DNA from 2 places in the Paraburkholderia dipogonis genome. Region 1 is predicted to be linked to the other one. Evidence: riboswitches for the same ligand, from Rfam matches in the RefSeq annotation. Region 1 holds a riboswitch; the other holds the start of a gene.
What was found. A riboswitch is a leader RNA that binds a small molecule or an ion and turns the genes downstream of it on or off. The one in region 1 is predicted to bind thiamine pyrophosphate.

Region 1 (4,964 bases):
GCGCCCGCCTCGAGCGCGGCCTGCCAATGGTCATTGATGAACACCTGAGCGTCGTGCTGACGGCCGGCGGCCACGCAGCGGGCAATTTCACGCTTCAGTTCATCGGCCGGTTCGGCCGATTTGCGCCGCAATTGCACCGTCTTCACGCCGAAGCCCACTACGCGTTCGACCCACTCCGCCGTCGGCAGAACCGGATACAGGCCCAACCGGTCCGGGCAGCGCGGGAACGCCAGCGCCGGCGCGTCGGGCAAGCCGGCTAGACGCGGGAAATGGCTGAGATCGGCGGGAAAGGCGTCGTCGGCACGCGTTTCGTCGCCGTCGCGCCAGGCCAGCGCCAGCACCAGCGCGTCATGCGGGTCGAAACCGCAGTCGAGGAAAGCCGCCAGCGCGGCAACCCAGTCTTCCGCGAGATGGCCTTCGAGACGGTATTTTTCGCCGCCCAGATGCAGCGTGGCCTTGTCCTCGGCCGCTTCGATCACGCCGGCACCGTGTACCAGCCAGCGCGCCACCTGCTCGCCATGCTGCTGCGCGTCGGCGATCACGATCAGATCGCCGCCGTTCGGTTCGTCCGGCGCGGTCAGGCAGATGCGCCACGGCGCGTGCGTCGGCGGCCAGTCGCCGAGCCGGGCGCGGATGCGCTCGGCGGCTTCGGTGAGTTCGTCGGCGGGCGGCCAGAAAAGGTCGCGGTCCTTCAATGTCAAAGTCTGCGTCATGCGGCGCTCCCATCTTGATGCCAGAACGGCATGCCGACCACCGGCGTGCTCGCGTGCGCGCTTTCGCGCTCGGCCATCGGTCCCGCCAGAAAAGCCTGGCGGCCCGCTTCGGCACCCAGCGCGAAGGCGCGCGCCATCGCGTCGGGGTGGGTGGCCTGCGACACGGCCGTGTTCAGCAGCACGCCGTCGAAACCCCATTCCATTACCTGCGCCGCGTGCGACGGCACGCCGAGACCGGCGTCGACGATCAGCGGCACGTCCGGCAGACGCTCACGCAACACCCGCAGCCCATAAGGATTGATCACACCCTTGCCGGTGCCGATCGGCGCGCCCCACGGCATCAGCGCTTCGCAGCCGGCGTCCAGCAGACGGCGGCCGATCACCAGGTCTTCAGTGCAATACGGCAGCACCTTGAAGCCGTCCTTGACCAGTTGCGCGGCCGCTTCGATCAGACCGACCGGATCGGGCTGCAACGTGTAGTCGTCGCCGATCAGTTCGAGCTTGATCCACTCGGTCTCGAAGATTTCGCGCGCCATGTGCGCGGTCGTCACCGCCTCGCCGACGGTCAGGCAGCCGGCCGTGTTCGGCAGCAGCGGCACGCCATGGCGCTTCAGCAGATCGAAGAAGCCGGCTTCCGCGCCGCCCTCGTTCATCTGCCGGCGCAGCGCGACGGTCACCATGCCGGGCCGCGCGGCGTCGATGGAATCGGACAGCGATTGCAGCGACGGATAGCGCGAGGTGCCGAGCAGCACGCGGCTCGCGAAGGTCTGGCCGTAGAGCGTGAGCGCGTCGGCGGTTTGGGGGGAAGTCATTTGCATAATCCTGTTTGTCTCCGGCAATCCGGGTTCCCGCAGTGCGCGGCGGTCGTTCAGCCGCCGGCCACGGGTTGCACGACATCGAGCTTGTCGCCCGCCTGCAGCGCGCGCGCCGCATGCTGGGTGCGCGCCACGAAGTCGCCGTTCAAGGCGACCGCAAACGGCGGACGGGCGCCGAACGCGGTAAGCGCGTCGGCGACGGTCGCGCCTTCGGGCAGCGACAACGGCTTCTGATTGATATGAATGTCCATGGTGTTCGAACACGTTTCAGTCGATGGCGAAAGCGGCGTGGCGTGCGTGCTCGTTTGGGTGAATACCATTCGCGCAACGCTCATGCCGGCTCCCGCGCGGAATCCAGTTGAAAGAGCTCGCTCCAGCGCGCGTCGCGCTGCCAGCCGGCGAAGGCATCGGCGTCGCCGATGCGGCCGTCGAGCAGCGCCGCGGCGAAGCGCACGGCTTCGTCGGCGACTTCGGGCACGATCATGTAGCCGTGCCGGTACAGGCCGTTTACTCGCAATGTCTGCGCGCCGTCCCACAGCAAGGCCGGACGGTGGTCCGGCAAAGTTGGGCGGCACTGCGAATTCAGTTCGAGGATGCGTGCCTCGCCGAAGCCGGGATGCACGGAAAACGCCGCGCTCAGCAGTTCGAGCGCGGAGCGCACGCTGACCGGCGACATATCCTCGCCTTCCACTTCGGTGGCGCCGATCACGTAGAGATCGTCCTGCTTCGGCGCGATGTAGAGCGGATAGCGTGGATGCAGCAGCCGAACCGGCCGCGTCAGCTCGATACCGGGCGCATGCACGCGCGCGACTTCGCCGCGAATTCCGCGCAGCGTGGGCAGCACGGGCTTCGCGCCGAGGCCGCGGCAGTCGATCGTGATGCGGGCGGGCGGCAGCGCACGCTCGTCGACGGGTGTATTCCAGTGCGTGTCGACGCCGCGTTGCGCGAGGCCCGCGGCCAGCGCTGTGAGCACCTGACGGTTATCCAGCTGGCCTTCACGCGGCAGCAGCCAACCCTGATTAAAGCGGCCCGACAAAGCAGGCTCGGCGGCGCCGAGCTGCGCGCCCGCCAGGGTGACGAAGCCGCCGTCCAGCAGTTCAGCGGGCGCATTCGAACGCACCCGGCGTTCGAACAGCGGCGCTTCGGTTCGATCCGAGTGATGCCACACGACCAGCGTGCCATTACGTTGATAGAACACGGGCTCGGGCAACTCGGCCAGCACTTGCGGCCACGTTTCGAGCGAACTCGCGCCGAGCCGCGTGATCAGCAGTTCTGCGCTGGCGGCTTCCGCGAGCGGTGCCAGCATCGCCGCGGCGACCCACGCGGCCGATTGCGTACCGGCGGCATCGCCACGCTCATAAAGCGCCACGCGGTGTCCCTGTCCGGCGAGACGCCACGCGACAAGCCGCCCGCACAGGCCACCGCCGAGCACGGCGAAATCGGGTTGTGCAGAACGCGTCATCGCGCACACTCCGTTTCAGGACAGCAAGCAAAGCTGAAGCGCGGCGCGCCGACGGCGGCGTGACGAAGAGCAAAACACATATCTGAAGAATAGGCGGTCATCGAGTCCTTTCCGTACGGCAACACAACGCACGTACCCAGGACGAAACCGGCGGGTGAGGCCGGCCGGACAATGCGCGATCCAATGACGGACGCTGCCCGGCGGGGAATGGAAGACTGGCTGCTTCCGGAAACTTCCCGCGCCGGTATTACCCGGATCGGGTGCAAAGGGTGTCTCTCAGCCTCGCCGCTGCGCCATGAAAATCATGCCGCCTGTGCGCGAAGCACCCCTGTTTCGTCGAAGGTCATTAGACCATAAAAGGCGCGGCGCCCGCAAACCAGCGGCTGGCCGCGTCGCGCGCGATTTGATCCGGCACCATCTTTCACGTTATGAATGCGGCCGAAGGCGGCGCTCTGGCACAATGCCAGCACAGGATGCCGCACGAGCGCGGCGCGGGCGGCACGCCGTCCCGCCATGTTCGCAGCGGCACCGGCGCGGGGGCCTCGCGGCGCAAATTAATTTTCGCTTAAGGGCTTCGCGCCAGAATCTGACGCTCACCCGGGCGTGCGTTCGTCGAGCACGACGCCCGGGCATGTACCGCAAACCCGCCGCAGGGCAGCCCGCCGACGGGCTCGCCCCAACTGGGTCAGCCCGAATGGGCCAGCACTACTTCAGGATGCTCATGACACCGAATACCTCTGCCACCCCCGTGCTGCCGCCGGACGAAAAAGTCTCCGCCTGGAGCCTGATCAAACCCTACTGGGTTTCCGAAGAACGAAAAACGGCATGGGGCCTGCTCATCGCGATCATCGTGATGAATCTGCTCGTGGTGTGGATCAACGTACGGCTGAACCGCTGGAGCGCCGACTTCTACAACGCGCTGCAAACCAAGAACGTGCGCGACTTCCCTCACCTGCTGATGGTGTTCTCCGGGCTCGCGTTCGGCTTCATCATTCTCGCGGTGTACGGCCGCTATCTGCGTCAGATGCTCGGCTTCCGCTGGCGCCAGTGGCTGACCACGCGCTATCTGAACGAGTGGCTGAACGACAGCGCGTTCTACCGGATCGAGCGCGACCGCCTCGCCGACAACCCCGACCAGCGGATCAGCGACGACCTGCAATCGTTCGCCACCAGCACGCTTTCGCTGACGCTCGACCTGCTGTCCACCGTCGTCACGCTGGTGTCGTTCATCACGATTCTGTGGTCGCTGGCCGGTGCGCTGACCATTTCGCTCGGCGGCATGCCGATCGAGATTCCCGGCTACATGGTGTGGGCTGCGGCGCTCTACGCCGTGGTCGGTTCGCTGATCATCCAGAAAGTCGGCCATCCGCTCGTGCCGATCAATTACCAGGCGCAGAAAGTGGAGGCGGATTTCCGTTTCGGCCTGATCCGTCTGCGTGAAAACGCCGAGCAGATCGCGTTCTACAACGGCATGGATACCGAGAAAGCGAACGCGCACTCGCTGTTCCGCCGCATCCGCGACAACTGGTGGCAGGTGATGAAGTACACCAAGCGGCTCACGTTCGTGCTGAGCTTCTATGGCCAGATCGCGATCATCTTCCCACTGGTGGTCGCCGCGCCGCGCTACTTTGCCGGCGCCTTCACGTTCGGCGTGCTGATGCAGATCTCCAGCGCATTCGGCACCGTCAGCGATTCGTTCTCGTGGTTCATCAACAGTTACGGCACCTTGGTCGAATGGCGCGCTACCGTGAACCGGTTGCGTGAATTCAAGCGCGTGGTGCATGCGCCACGTCTGAAGGAATCGGTCTCGCCGGCTACCGCGCATGGCGGCATCAATCTGCATTTCGTCGACGAAGACAAGCTCTCCACCGATGGCCTCAAGCTCGCCCTGCCTAACGGCAACCCGCTGTCGCGCATTCGCGATGTGGCGATTCAGCCGGGCTCGCGCTGGCTGGTGCGCGGTCCGTCGGGTTC
Region 2 (4,964 bases), on a different contig from region 1:
AGCGCGGCTTGCGCGAACGCGCCGGCCGACGCGGCGCTTAACCCACAATTTCGCGCAGGCGCCGCACGGCACCGCGGGAATCTGCGTACAAGCGCATCGCGTGAAGATCAGGAGGTTGAACGGCGCAGGTGCGCGTCAGTGCCAATGGCCATGGCCGCCCCATCCGCCGCCGTGGCCGCCCCAATAACCGCCGAATCCGACGCCGATCGACACCGACGGTCCATACCAACCCGGATAGCCGTAATAGGCCGGATAGACCGGTGGCGGATAGTAAACGGGAGCGGGGGCGACATACACGGGAGGAGCGGCGACCGCGTATGTCGGCGGCGAGGCTGGCTGACCTGTCTGCGCTGGTTGCGACTGCTGCTGTTGAGCCGCTGAGTAGTCGTCTTGCCCGACCGGGACTGCCTGTTGCGCTCCCGCTGCGGGGACTGCGGTCGCGTAATACGGCGAATAGCCCGCCGGATAGTAACCGTACGGGTAATAGCAGCCGGAGAGCGTGAGCAAACAGACCGCGCCACCGAGCGCGATGCCTGTTCGCGAAAGACGCGGAAAAGACTGGGAAAAGCGCAGCGGCAACCGCTGGCCGATCGCACACGCCGTGTTGATGAGGCGGGACTTCATGACGCGCTCCTGGTTGAATCGAACGCCACAATCAGGGGCGTCACGTCATGAGCTTACGCCGCCTCTGGGCCAACAGGATTGCAAAACCGTAACGGCTTATTTCGCCTCGTTGCAGCGGGTGTCGCGACTGCTGCCGTACGCTTCATCCGGACGCATCATTGTTCATTACTTGCCCACCTCGTGACCAATGACGCCGCCCGCCGCCGCGCCGCCGAGCGTTGACAGCGCATTGCCGCCGACCGCCGCGCCCGCCGCGCCGCCCAGACCCGCGCCAATTGCCGTGTCGCGCCCCTGGCGGCTCATGCCGTCACATGCGGAAAGGCTCACCAGAATGGCCGCAATGGCCGCAAACGTACCGATTTGACGTATCGATTTCATGATGTCGACTCCTGTAGTTATGGTCGGCAGTAAGCACCGCCCCTGCATTTGATGGTATCGCCGCATCCTGTATCCGGATGTGTGCGCTTGTCAGCGAACCGACGGTTTCGTAATCAAATGTTGCCCTTCGTGCAGCACGCGGCGTGCCCGGATCGCGCAAACGCAAAAGCCCGCCAGTGGCGGGCTTCGTTGCTGTAATGCAGGGACCTGGCGGATCGGGTGGCGTAACAGCGACGCCCGATCCGCGAGCCCAACCTTACTGCCGCTGATAAATCTCAGCGCCTTTCTTCATGAACTCGATCGACTTCACTTCCATGCCTTTCTTCAGCGCTTCGTCGTCGGTGACGCCTTGTTGCGCGGCGAACTCGCGCACGTCCTGCGTGATCTTCATCGAGCAGAAGTGCGGGCCGCACATCGAGCAGAAATGCGCGACCTTGGCCGAATCCTTCGGCAGCGTTTCGTCGTGGAATTCGCGCGCCTTGTCCGGATCGAGACCGAGGTTGAACTGGTCTTCCCAACGGAACTCGAAGCGCGCCTTGGAGAGCGCGTTATCACGCACCTGCGCGCCCGGATGGCCCTTCGCCAGATCGGCGGCGTGCGCGGCGAGCTTGTAAGTGATGATGCCGGTCTTGACGTCGTCCTTGTTCGGCAGGCCCAAGTGTTCCTTCGGCGTGACGTAGCAGAGCATGGCCGTGCCGAACCAGCCGATCATCGCCGCCCCGATGCCCGAGGTGATGTGATCGTAGCCCGGCGCGATATCGGTGGTCAGGGGCCCAAGCGTGTAGAACGGCGCTTCGTCGCACCATTCCAGTTGCAGGTCCATGTTCTCCTTGATCAACTGCATCGGCACGTGGCCCGGGCCTTCGATCATGGTCTGCACGTCGTGCTTCCACGCGATCTGCGTGAGTTCGCCGAGCGTCTTCAGTTCGCCGAGTTGCGCTTCGTCGTTGGCGTCGTAGATCGAGCCGGGACGCAGGCCGTCGCCGAGCGAGAAGGCCACGTCGTACGCCTTCATGATTTCGCAGATGTCCTCGAAGTGCTCGTACAGGAAGCTTTCCTTGTGATGCGCGAGGCACCACTTCGCCATGATCGAGCCGCCGCGCGAGACGATGCCGGTCATGCGCTTGGCCGTGAGCGGCACGTATTGCAGACGCACGCCCGCATGAATCGTGAAGTAATCGACGCCTTGCTCGGCCTGTTCGATCAGCGTGTCGCGGAAGATTTCCCACGTCAGGTCTTCGGCCTTGCCGTTGACCTTTTCCAGCGCCTGATAGATCGGCACCGTGCCGATCGGCACCGGCGAATTGCGGATGATCCACTCGCGCGTTTCGTGGATGTGCTTGCCGGTGGAGAGGTCCATCACCGTGTCGCCGCCCCAGCGGATCGCCCACGTCATCTTGTCGACTTCCTCGCCGATCGAGGACGTCACCGCCGAGTTGCCGATGTTCGCATTCACCTTCACGAGGAAGTTGCGGCCGATGATCATCGGCTCGCTTTCCGGGTGATTGATGTTGTTCGGGATGATCGCGCGGCCGCGCGCCACCTCTTCGCGCACGAATTCCGGCGTGATCGCCGTGAGGCCGTTCGGACCGAACGCGCTCGCGCCGAACGCCTGGCCCGGATGCTGGCGGCCCATCATCGCGGCGAGTTTTTCGCCGTTCGGGCCGCTCGTCTTCAGGCTTTCCAGATACTCGGCACGGCGCTGGTTCTCGCGAATCGCGATGTATTCCATTTCCGGCGTGATGATGCCTTTACGCGCGTAGTGCATCTGCGAGACGTTCTTGCCGGCGATCGCGCGGCGCGGCGTGCGATGCAGGCCCTTGAAGCGCAGATCGGCGGTGGCCGTGTCGGCGGCGCGCTCGCGGCTGAAGTCGCTCGACAGACCCGTCAGCGCTTCGGTGTCGCCGCGCTCTTCGATCCAGGCCTGGCGCAGTGCTGGCAAACCGGCGCGGATGTCGATCTTCGCTTCCGGATCGGAGTAAGGGCCCGACGTGTCGTAGACATAGACCGGCGGATTTTTTTCGCCACCGAAACTGTCGGGCGTATCGGCCTGCGAGATTTCGCGCATCGGCACGCGGATGTCGGCACGCGAGCCGGTCACGTAGACCTTGCGGGAATTCGGCAGCGGCGCGACAGCGGCTTCGTCGACGTGAGCGTCGGCGGAAAGGAACTTCGGATTGGCGTTCATCGTATCTCCTGTGCAAAGCTATGTGGGGCGGCTAAGCAGGAGACGAGACGGAAGTAGTCGGAATTCGCGAGAGATGAGGCGATCAGGCTTGGGTGCGAAATCCGTACGCTTCCCTGCGCTGGCATTATCCAGATCAGGTTCAAAGGGTATTTCTCACCCACGCGGCACGGACCTCCAACCTCCGTGCGACGCAGGACCCCCGCGTTAGCAGCGCACACGATACACCGGCCGCCCGCTGCTTGGCAACCCATCTTGAAAATTCGAATGACGGAAACAGCAGCGGGCCGCTACGCGCTTCTCGTGAATCGGCGGGGCAGCCGGAGACGATGCGGCAAAGGTTCTGCGTGACGTGCGGGGCGTTGCTTACAGCGTGAAATCGTCGGCGGCTTCGGGCTGAAACAGGATCTTCTCCAGCTTCAGCACTTTCTCCGTGCCGCTCGGCGGCGTGAAGCGGATGCGCTCGCCGCGTTTGGCGCCGAGCAAGGCGATGCCGGCGGGCGAGAACACGTTCAGGCGGCCGTGCGCGAAGTCCGCATTGGGCGGATAGACCACGGTCCAGGTCATCTGCTCGCCGCTGGTTTCGTCGACTAGCGTGGCTTGTGAGTTCATCGTGACGACGTTGGCCGGAATCTCGCGCGAATCGACGATCACGGCGCGTTCCAGCACGTCGTCGAGCATCTCTTGCAAGTGCGCTTGCGCGCCGGGTTTGGCTGCGTGTTTCTCGAGACGGGCGACGTCGAGTTCGGTGAGATAACAGGTTTTCGTCTTTTTCACGACGGGTACTCCAATTCGATCTACATTTGAGGGAACAGCGTGCGGATGAGATCGGCCCGGAGCCCGGCAACGCGGCTCAGGCAATGGAGCAAGCTGCGTTAGACCGGGCGCCGGGCGGCGTGGAGCGGGAGCGTTCGGGACGGCTCGCCGGCGCGACGCGGCATGAGTTCCACGCGCGCGCAGCCGGTTGCGCGACGGGGGCGCAAGCGGAAGAAGGCACGGGAAGTCGGAAAGCGCATCGAAGTAGCCGGCGGGTAGCGAAAGAGAGTGAAGAGGGCGCCGCCATTCATCTGACTGAACGCGCGCAATAGAAAGGCTAATGTTAGCACGCGAGTCGTGCATCGCCCGGCGTCTTCAGGCTCCAGGAAAAAAGTTGGAAACGGGCTGTCATAACCGGCCATGTGGTTCGACAAACGTGCAGATCCTGATTGGAGCACGTCATGCAAACCGCCGGACCCCGCCGAGACAATCGGCGTTTCACTCGGAGCATCGCCCTCGCTGCCGCGCTGACCACGCTTGTGACCAGCGGTCTTGCGAACGCGGCCAGCGCGATCTGCAGCGCGCATAGTCCGGCGCATCGCGTGGCGCTGGTCGAGCTGTACAGCAGCGAAGGCTGCAATAGCTGCCCGCCCGCCGACAACTGGCTGAGTCAATGGAAGAACAGCGGCGCGACGCAAAGCATCGTCCCGTTGGCGCTGCACGTGGACTATTGGAACAGTCTCGGCTGGACGGACCGCTTCTCGCAACATCGTTTCACCGAACGTCAGCAGGCGCTCACCGATCTCGCCGGTGGCCACACCATCTACACGCCGGAAATCTTCGTCTCGGGACGCGAGCTGCGTAGCTGGTCGCAACGCGACAGTTTCGCGAGCCGCATCGGCAAGGTGGTCGCCGAGCCGGCGCAAGCGAACGTCGCGCTAGAACTCAAAGCGCAGCAGACGCCGGGTGCGTTCAACGTTGCGGCGCAATTCACCAGCAAGTTGACGGACGCGGCGGGCCA

Region 2: linked by a shared signal. The riboswitch ahead of thiC (phosphomethylpyrimidine synthase ThiC) and the one ahead of ACFSNN_RS39975 (FAD-dependent oxidoreductase) in region 1 are both predicted to bind thiamine pyrophosphate.

The regions. Positions count from the first base shown of each region.
Region 1 covers NZ_JBHUFR010000047.1:59,476-64,439, reverse strand. Annotated here, with positions in the region: gene thiE (thiamine phosphate synthase) at 1-713, opposite strand, end outside; gene ACFSNN_RS39985 (thiazole synthase) at 710-1,525, opposite strand; gene thiS (sulfur carrier protein ThiS) at 1,582-1,779, opposite strand; gene ACFSNN_RS39975 (FAD-dependent oxidoreductase) at 1,860-2,990, opposite strand; TPP riboswitch at 3,207-3,330, opposite strand; gene ACFSNN_RS39970 (ABC transporter ATP-binding protein/permease) at 3,712-4,964, shown strand, end outside.
Region 2 covers NZ_JBHUFR010000016.1:79,654-84,617, forward strand. Annotated here, with positions in the region: gene ACFSNN_RS20475 (hypothetical protein) at 136-624, opposite strand; gene ACFSNN_RS20480 (glycine zipper 2TM domain-containing protein) at 790-1,002, opposite strand; gene thiC (phosphomethylpyrimidine synthase ThiC) at 1,259-3,190, opposite strand; TPP riboswitch at 3,283-3,401, opposite strand; gene ACFSNN_RS20490 (GreA/GreB family elongation factor) at 3,554-3,964, opposite strand; gene ACFSNN_RS20495 (DUF1223 domain-containing protein) at 4,405-4,964, shown strand, end outside.